3 regions of the Dorea sp. OM07-5 genome follow, and region 2 is predicted to be linked to each of the others. Evidence: riboswitches for the same ligand, from Rfam matches in the RefSeq annotation. Region 2 holds a riboswitch; each other region holds the start of a gene.
The links. A riboswitch is a leader RNA that binds a small molecule or an ion and turns the genes downstream of it on or off. The one in region 2 is predicted to bind thiamine pyrophosphate.

Region 1: linked by a shared signal. The riboswitch ahead of thiC (phosphomethylpyrimidine synthase ThiC) and the one ahead of thiS (sulfur carrier protein ThiS) in region 2 are both predicted to bind thiamine pyrophosphate.
Region 3: linked by a shared signal. The riboswitch ahead of DXC04_RS00595 (energy-coupled thiamine transporter ThiT) and the one ahead of thiS (sulfur carrier protein ThiS) in region 2 are both predicted to bind thiamine pyrophosphate.

Annotation. Positions count from the first base shown of each region.
Region 1 covers NZ_QUKZ01000011.1:75,680-78,962, reverse strand. The annotation lists gene thiC (phosphomethylpyrimidine synthase ThiC) at 24-1,334, opposite strand; TPP riboswitch at 1,465-1,576, opposite strand; gene DXC04_RS11185 (ABC-F family ATP-binding cassette domain-containing protein) at 1,617-3,173, opposite strand; gene DXC04_RS11180 (hypothetical protein) at 3,184-3,283, opposite strand, start outside.
Region 2 covers NZ_QUKZ01000006.1:155,107-158,389, reverse strand. The annotation lists gene DXC04_RS07810 (thiazole synthase) at 1-200, opposite strand, end outside; gene thiF (sulfur carrier protein ThiS adenylyltransferase ThiF) at 233-889, opposite strand; gene thiS (sulfur carrier protein ThiS) at 1,026-1,223, opposite strand; TPP riboswitch at 1,371-1,478, opposite strand; gene DXC04_RS07795 (thiamine pyrophosphate-dependent enzyme) at 1,541-2,473, opposite strand; gene porA (hypothetical protein) at 2,491-3,283, opposite strand, start outside.
Region 3 covers NZ_QUKZ01000001.1:115,080-118,362, reverse strand. The annotation lists gene DXC04_RS00600 (4-hydroxybutyrate dehydrogenase) at 1-909, opposite strand, end outside; gene DXC04_RS00595 (energy-coupled thiamine transporter ThiT) at 1,003-1,707, opposite strand; TPP riboswitch at 1,751-1,856, opposite strand; gene DXC04_RS00590 (GNAT family N-acetyltransferase) at 2,406-2,819, opposite strand; gene DXC04_RS00585 (helix-turn-helix domain-containing protein) at 3,001-3,216, opposite strand.

The sequences.
Region 1 (3,283 bases), on a different contig from region 2:
CAGTTTTTTATAATTCTGAATATTTACAGAATATCAATATATTCTCCTGCCAGCGCTTTATTCATACTGCGGACTGCGCAGAATTTTCCACACATACTGCATGTATCGCTGTGGTCATCTTCCGGACTTCTGCTGTCACGGATTGCTCTTGCTGTATCAGGATCCAGTGCGCATGCATACTGTGCTTCCCAGTCAAGCTTTCTTCTCGCGTCACCCATCTTATCATCAATATCTCTTGCTCCTCTGACACCTTTGGCAATATCAGCCGCATGTGCTGCGATCTTGGAAGCAATGATTCCCTGTTTTACATCATCAACATTCGGAAGTGCCAGATGTTCTGCCGGTGTTACATAACAGAGGAATGCAGCTCCGTTCATAGCAGCCACAGCGCCACCGATAGCGGCAGTAATGTGATCATATCCCGGTGCGATGTCTGTAACGAGAGGTCCTAATACATAGAACGGTGCTCCCATACAAATACTCTTCTGCACCTGCATATTTGCTGCAACCTGATCAAGCGGCACATGTCCCGGTCCCTCTACCATAACCTGGACATTGTGATCCCATGCACGCTTTGTCAGTTCGCCAAGGCGTACCAGTTCTTCGATCTGGCATACATCCGTTGCGTCTGCCAGACATCCCGGTCTGCATGCATCTCCCAGAGAAATTGTAACATCATACTCTTCGCAGATGTCCAGGATCTCATCATAATATTCGTAGAACGGGTTTTCTTCTCCAGTCATGCACATCCACGCAAATACAAGACTTCCACCACGGCTTACAATGTTCATTTTTCTCTTATGCTTTTTGATCTGCTCAATCGTTTTTCTTGTGATTCCGCAGTGCAGCGTTACAAAATCCACTCCGTCTTCTGCATGCATACGGATAACATCTACAAAATCTTTTGCTGATAAAGTAGCAAGGTCTCTCTGATAATGGATCACACTGTCATATACCGGAACTGTACCGATCATAACCGGACATTCACTTGTCAGTTTGCGGCGGAATGGCTGCGTATTTCCGTGGCTGGACAGATCCATGATCGCCTCTGCGCCAAGATTTACCGCACTCATGACCTTTTCCATCTCAATGTCATAGTCTTTACAGTCTCTGGAAACGCCAAGATTGACATTAATCTTTGTACGGAGCATACTTCCTACCCCTTCCGGATCCAGACAGGTATGATTCTTGTTTGCACAGATCGCTACCTTTCCTTCAGCAACCAGTTTCTGTAATTCTTCTACTGTCATCTTTTCTTTTTCTGCAACTTTTTCCAGTTCTGGTGTAACAATTCCCTTTCTTGCCGCATCCATCTGTGTTGTGTAATTTCTCATTGGATCATCCTCCTGTAAATAAAATCTTTTTTCTGCCATGTAAGCATGGCGCATTTTCCTATTCCATAAAAAAAACGCTTCTGCCACCGCAAAAAACGTTTTCGTATAAAAAGAGATGCGCAGGCATCTCTTCTCTTCCGTAATTCTTCCCTACGTTGGCATTATCCAAATCAGGTTATAGGTCGAAACAAATTATAGTTTCCTCTCAGCCAGCTTTGTACCAGCTCCCTGTAACATTAAATTGTATATTTAATTATAGTTTTGCTCTCTGTAAATGTCAACCTAAAATATCTTCGTTGTCCATTTGCTCATGTCCCAGACTTCCTGCACGACATCTTTATAAAATTCCGGTTCATGACAGATTAAAAGAATACTTCCTCGGTATTCCTGAAGCGCTTTTTTCAGTGCATCCTTGGCGTCTACGTCCAGATGATTGGTCGGCTCATCCAGAAGCAGAAAATTCGTGTCACGGTTGATCAGTTTACAAAGACGGACTTTCGCCTGTTCTCCACCACTCAAAACACGGACCTGACTTTCGATATGCTTTGTCGTAAGCCCGCATTTTGCAAGCGCAGAACGCACTTCATACTGTGTAAAAGACGGAAATTCTTCCCATAACTCTTCGATACAGGTATTTTTATTCTCCCCTTTTACTTCCTGTTCAAAATATCCAAGTTCCAGATTCTCTCCCAGTTCACATTCCCCTTTCAGAGAAGGAAGCAGTCCGAGAATACTTTTAAGAAGTGTTGTCTTTCCAATTCCGTTCGTTCCGACAAGAGCAATTTTCTGTCCCCGTTCCATCGAAAAATTCAGTTTTTTCGATAATGGTTTATCATAACCGATCACAAGATCTTTTGTCTCAAAAAGCATTTTTCCCGGCGTGCGTCCGTAACGGAAATGAAATTCCGGCTTCGGCTTTTCTGCCGCAAGCTCGATCACATCCATTTTATCCAGTTTTTTTTGTCTGGACATTGCCATATTTCTTGTCGATACACGCGCTTTATTCCGTGCCACAAAATCTTTCAACTCACTAATCTCCTGCTGCTGTCTGCGGTATGCTGCTTCCAGCTGTGCCTTCTTTACTGCATAAACTTCCTGAAAATGGTCATAATCGCCCACATAACGGTTCAGTTCCTGATTTTCCATATGATAAATAATATTCACCACATCATTGAGAAATGGGATATCGTGCGAGATCAGTATAAATGCATTTTCATATTCCTGCAAATAGCGTTTCAGCCATGCAATATGTTCTTCATCGAGATAATTAGTTGGCTCATCCAGAAGCAGAATGTCTGGTTTCTCCAGCAATAATTTTGCCAGCAGAACTTTGGTGCGCTGCCCGCCACTTAAGTCTGTAACATCACGGTCTAATCCAAGATCCAGAAGTCCCAGCGCTCTTGCCACTTCTTCTACCTTTGCATCAATTGTATAAAAATCATGCAAAGTCAGCTCATCCTGAATTGTTCCAAGTTCTTCCATTAATTCTGCCATCTGTGCATCATCTGCTGTGCCAAGCAGATCGCATATCTCATTCATGCGGATTTCTTTCTGCAGAAGACTGTCAAATGCAGATTTTAGAACTTCCCGGATTGTCATGCCTTTTTTCAGCACCGCATGCTGATCCAGATATCCTGCATGTACGTTTTTCGACCATTCTACTTTTCCTTCATCCGGCGTCAGTTTTCCAGTCACAATGTTCATGAATGTAGACTTTCCTTCTCCATTGGCTCCTACCAGCCCGATATGTTCACCTTTTAATAACCGAAAAGAAACATCTGAGAAAATGGCTCTGTCTCCAAAGCCATGTGTCAGATGTTCCACGTTTAATATACTCATAGAAAATCTCCTACCCCTCCAGCAGCATTGCGATCGCTGCCGGGTCTTCCTCAGCCGAAGCCTGCACGCACAGCAGTACGTCCTGGACATACGACTGTGCGAAATCAAGC
Region 2 (3,283 bases):
AATGTTACATTGTCCGGAATATAATCCAGAATATTTGCCAGTCCGCCTTCATTTGCGCGGCGAAGCGCCAGTGTAATGATCTGCGCATCTGCTTTTTCAATGCATGCTTTTACAAGATCCAGTAAAAATTTTCCTGATCCTAAAATAAATCTGGATGTAAATGTGTGTCCTCCCAGACTCCATGTGTCTTTTGTACTCATATGTTTGTCCTCTTTTCTTATTATTTTTTGATTTATATCTCTTCCTCACCAAGAAGCAAGCGTGTGATCATATTTGCTTCATGGGCAGCGCAGATTGCAACTCTTGGCGCCATCAGTCCATTTCCATAACCTGGCTCTGTCACACGGTCACCACACAGGTAAAAGTTCTTCATCAGATGTTCTGTGCGAATTGTATTACTGCTCCCATAGCCTGCCATTCCGGTTGCCGATACCAGTTTCTTTTTCGGAAAATGCTGTAGAATTCCATTTACCAGCATTGCTTTTGCTTCTGGATTATCAAACGCTTCGCATACAATTCCTGCATCTTCAAAAAGAGAAATCAGATTCTCTTCTGTCACTTTCACGCAGTCTGTCCGGATATCAAGATATGGATTGATTTTCAAAAGCAGCGATTTCAACGCATCGGTTTTATACATTCCAAGATGTTCCATAAAGTACTGCTGCCGGTTCAGATTCGTAATATCCACTACATCAAAATCAATCAAGTGCAAATGCCCGACACCAATTCTTGCAAGTGCATACGCCACATTTGATCCAAGCCCTCCAAGTCCGGCAATTGTCACATGTCCGGCAGATAATTTTTTCTGGATCTCCGGCGAATGACGTTCTTCCAACGCCGCCTGGATCTCTTCTTTTGTTAATGTCTTTGTTGTCTGTCCTTCCATCATTTTCTCCTTTATGTCATTAACTTCCTGGCTCATCTCTTTTTGGTCCGGAACTTCTTTTTCCTCATCGGTTTCCTCACGCAACTGTCATAATCCCTGTGCTCATCTCTTTCTGTCCCGGACTACTCTTTCTTCCGCTTTAGCCTCCTCCGACAAATGTCACAACTTCCAGACGATCACCGTCTTTCAACATCGTATCGGAATATTCATATTTCGGAAGAATATCTCCATTTAACTCTACCGCAATCCTTTTCATCTGATATCCTGCGTTTTCTAGATAAGCAGCAACAGATATTGACTGTTTCATCTGAATCTCTTTTCCATTTACTGTGATCATTTCACTACACCTCCTTTTAATCTTAGAAAAAAAGAGTTCACAAAGAAACGTACCCGCGGTGGTGCGCCCCTTCATGAACTCTTGTTCACTCTCAATCTTTTATACCTGTTAATAACAAAAACGGAAGATACCAAAGTATCTTCCGCTCATAGCATATTCCTTGCGTTCCTACGTTGGCATTATCCAAATCAGGTATATGGGTCGAAGTTTTAAACTTCCTCTCAGCCTATCACATAAGCTCCCCGGTTCTATTTGATTGTTCCTCTCCAGTATAAATGTATTTCACAAATCTGTCAAATATATTTTATATCACATCCTTATCTGGAGCATCTGAACTGAAGTTCTTCCCATCTTCTGTCTACTTCTTTCTGGAAAGCCTCTAACAGATACTCATTGCCTTTCTTGAAAAGATGTTTGAATCTTCCCTGTGGTCTTAAGAAATCTTCGATTGGGAGTTTCTTCTTCGGCTCATAGTTCAGAATCCATTTTCCTTCTACGACCTCAAATAACGGCCAGTAGCATGTCTCTACACCAAGTTTGCAAATCTCCATAATATCCGGCGTATTGTATCTCCATCCACGCGGACATGGTGCCATAATATTTAAGAAAGCAGCGCCTGGTGTATAAATCGCTTTTTCGGATTTGATATGCAGATCTTTAAAGTTCTGTACAAACGTTGTCTGTGCCACATACGGAATATCATGCGCAGCAATTACAGATGCAAGATCTTTTCTGTTCTGTGGTTTTCCGTTACTCTCGCTTCCTACCGGTGTAGTTGTTGTATCTGCATACATCGGTGTTGCAGAAGAACGTTGGATGCCGGTATTCATGTAAGCACCGTTGTCATAACAGACATATACCAGATCCTGATTTCTCTCCATTGCTCCGGACAGTGACTGCAGACCAATATCATAAGTACCGCCGTCACCACCAAATGTGATAAATTTGTATGTTTCGTCTAATTTTCCTTTTCGTTTTAATGCTTTGTAAGCACCTTCCACACCACTCATGGTTGCGCCTGCATTTTCAAATGCATTATGAATGTAGCTATCTTCCCATGCTGTGTATGGGTATGTAAATGTGGATACTTCCAGACATCCTGTTGCATTTCCGATGACTGCTTTATCACCTTCATGAAGACCGCGCAGTACATTACGAACTGCGATTGTTCCGCCACATCCGGCACACATTCTGTGTCCTGGCGCCAGGCGCTCTGATTTATTCATTGTCTCTTTAAAATTATAACTCATCTTCTCTACGGCCCTCCTTATTCTCTAATTCCAAGATAGCGGTAGGTTTCTCCTGCATCGCCATCTGCGATCATCTGTTTCAGGGCTTCAAATACGCCTTCCATGTCTTCTACGCGCACGTCACGTCCGCCAAGACCGTAGATGTAATTCACTGCCAGCGCATCTGCTTTTGCGCGGTATAATGCACTCATCACATCTGCACCTAACGGTCCGCCATGGTTCGTATAGCTTTCTGCACGGTCCATAATTGCAACTGCTTTCACATTTTTGAGCGTCTCCGCGATCTCATCAGCCGGAAATGGGCGGAACAGACGGATCTTCACAAGTCCGACTTTCTCTCCCTGTTCTCTTAAGCGGTCAATTGCATCTTTTGTTGTTCCTGCTGCAGAACCGATCATTACAACTGCACGTTCAGCATCTTCCATGCAGTAAGATTCAAACAGACCATATTCACGTCCGGATACTTTCGCAAATTCCTTTGCAACCTCCTCTACAACTGCTGGTACATGTTTCATGCCTTCTGCCTGCGAGCGTTTTGCTTCCATATAATAATCTGTGATCGCATATGGACCAACTGCCATCGGGCATTCCGGATTCAGAAGATAATTTTCCGGTTCATATTCTCCAACGAAATTCTTTACCTCTGCGTCATCCAGTAATTCGATATTTTCTACTGCATGACTGGTGATAAATCCATCCTGACAGATCATGATCGGCAGTCTGACATCTGCATGTTCGGAAATGCGATATGCCTGCACCATGTTGTCATATGCTTCCTGATTATTTTCTGCGTAAATCTGGATCCAGCCT
Region 3 (3,283 bases), on a different contig from region 2:
TTCCATCATTTTTGCAAGAAATGCATTCAGACGAATGATTTTGCCGGTCGGATTCATTTTCTGATAAGCAGCAAATACGGCAGTCAGGAACTGATAATTTGCCTCTCCGTGTGCGACATGATACATTCCGCTCAGCGGATAGGACATGGCATGCACCATTCCAGTTCCGGCATTGCCAAATGCAACACCTGCCAGATTACTTGCCACAAGAAAATCTTCCAGCAGCTCCATCCGGTATTCTTTTCCATGAGCGATAATCTCACGGAATCCATGCACGATCATCTCCATTGCTTTCTCGCTGAACATCTCCGTGTAGAGGTTCGCTTTTGGTGATACAAAAGATTCAATCGCATGGATAAATGCATCGATCGCGCTGGTTGCGAAGAACTCATATGGAAGCTCACGCAAAAGTTCCGGGATCAGCACTGCCTCATCTGCATAAATCTCGTCTACGGCGAGTCCTAATTTGCTGTGGATCGAAGTAATCTCTGTAATGGAGACATTGGACACTTCCGATCCTGCGCCACAGGTTGTCGGCACTGCAAGAAGTGTGCGCACTTTGCGAAGCGGTACTTCTTTCCGATAATAGCTCTCTGCTTTCGCTTTCCCGTCCAGTACAAGAATCTTCGCCATATCAATGACAGCTCCACCGCCGATAGCAATGATTCTCTTATAATCTCCCTGACGGAAATCCTCAAGCAGTGCATCGATCATTACATCTGTCGGCTCACCGCTGCCATATTTGCTCTTGTATTCTACATGTGCTTTCAGATTCAGCGGTGCAAAACAGGTCTCGTAAATCCGTTTTGTCGCGAGAATGAAATCATCCGCTCCGATGTTGTATGCTTCCACGAAGCTTTTCACATCATCATATTTCTCGATCACTGATTTCTGCTGAAATAATTTCATGACTGTTATCCTCCTGTTGTTTTTCTTCTTTTTAAGCTTATTCTTAGCCTTCCTTCGTAAGCTCCAACTTGCTTTTACCTGCCGTTAAGCTTACTACGCCGTCGCAATCCGCTTAATCTGCGCAAGTGCTTTCTTTACTGCCGGGATAGAAATAACGAGCACAGTCAGTACACCTTCTGCAAGCAGATAACTATAGTTATACACAATCGGATATACACTCTTCAATGCCTGTGGAAAATTTTCCGGCATATAACTCATCCAATATAGATAGCCACCCAACGCATGAAATGCTCCTCTTGCAAGAACTGCGGCAATATATCCTTTGAGCAGTCCATTGGAACTCTTCGCAAAAAAGCCGGCAACTCCAAGTGCTGCAAAAGCAAGAATATAATCACAGCATACCTGGAAGAAAGAAAGTACATATGGCTCCTGGATAAACTGTAAGATTCCATAAGTTAAACCTACTAAAATACCCGTCTGTACACCGTACCAGTTTGCAACCAGTACAATAAATAACATACTGCACAACGTGACACTTCCGCCCCATGGCAGAGAAAAGATTTTCAAATAAGAAGTCACCACTGCAAGCGCAATTGCCATTGCACAAAATACAAGCTGATTGGTTCCCACCGCTATGCCGATACCTTTCTTTGCTTTACTTCCATTGTCATTCACATTCTGCGTACCTTTCCGCGCAAACATTGATCCAAGCAGGAACAAAATAACTCCCACCACAATACAAGTTACATATCCGGCAGTCGTCAGACCACCTTCACTGTTTACTAACATTTGAAACACAAAAAAATCCTCCTGTATCTTCGACTGAAGACGAAGGAGGGTTCTGTAATATCTAATACATCCCTACGATGGCATTATCCATATCAGGTTCCGGGTCGAAGTTTCTAAACTTCCTCTCAGCCTATACATAAGCTCCCCTTGTCATCACTCTTTTACTCGTTAATTCATCTACTGTAACTATACTGGATAGTTACAGTCTTAACACAGTTAATGATACTCGCCCCACCAACAGATGTCAAGAAATTGCAATTATAAATCATGCAAGTATGACGCATTTTTCCCATCACCATAAGCTACAGAACTTGCCACCGGCAACTTTCTCCGGATGCCATAGCAAAAAAAATCTCAAAGCAATAAGCTTTGAGATTCATCTTAATCGGAGTGACAGGATTTGAACCTGCGACCTCTACGGTCAACGAACAACGTATTTACGGGCTTTGTAAGGGGTATTTAAGAATCCCAACCAAAAGCCAACCAATGACAAATATAAACAAGCGACCTAAACGGTCAGAAAGGAAAACTTGTATATCCGTTTGTTCTAAAAGTTTATTAAATTCAATAGATTAGCTAAAAAACACTAGCCATAGGTGTTCCCTGTGGCTAATTTCCGCCATTGTGCCAAGCAAGATTATGTACTTAATTTTGACAAACTGGAAGTTGTCGAGTTTTATATATTGACCAAAAGTTTGATTTAAGAACTATAAGACTTTTTTCAAATAATATCTATAATGCTTTTCTGGACAATTTTCTAATATACCAAATACAATATACCCTTGCTTCTCATAAAATTCTTTGGCTTGAAAATCAAATGTATCAAGATGAATAAGTTTAGCACCTTTTGATTTAGCATCATTTTCAACTTCTTCTAAAAGTAAGCTACCAAGTTTTTTCCCTCTATAACTAGAATCGACCCACAATGTATCAACATAAACTACATTCCAACAATACATCCTTGCTACAATACCAGCAACAATCTTATCATCCTTACCGATTTTCTTGCTTAAATCTATGAAATTTTCTTTCTGTTTAGCCTCAACCTGAGATAGATTATATTCCACCAGTCTTTCAATAATATAATCCTGTTCTTTCTTTGAACATACATCAATTTTCATAATATAATTTCCTTTCATATAATAAATCGGATTTGTCCAGATTTACAAATTCTATTTGCTTAACTTTCACTACTCACAGTATAATTCGATTTTATAAAATACACAAGTAAAAAGGTATGAGAGACTTTCACACCTCCGCATACCCTTTTATCCATTCCATGCCAATAACAGCAACAGCTCGTTATTCTTTTACATAACAAATCAATTCGCCAACTTCACAATCAAAATAATCACATAACTTACAAATCAAATTTGCATCCAGCCTTTGAAATTCATTTCTGCAATATCTGTTAAAATTTGACCTCGGAATATCCAACTCTTTGCAAATGGTATTCTTACTGATATCCCGTTCTTTCAACAGTTCTTCTATCCTTAACTCTAAATGTCCATAATTCATATGCATCACCCCTACACAAAGTATATTTAATAAATCTTTATGTAGTAATTCACTATACAGCGAGGTA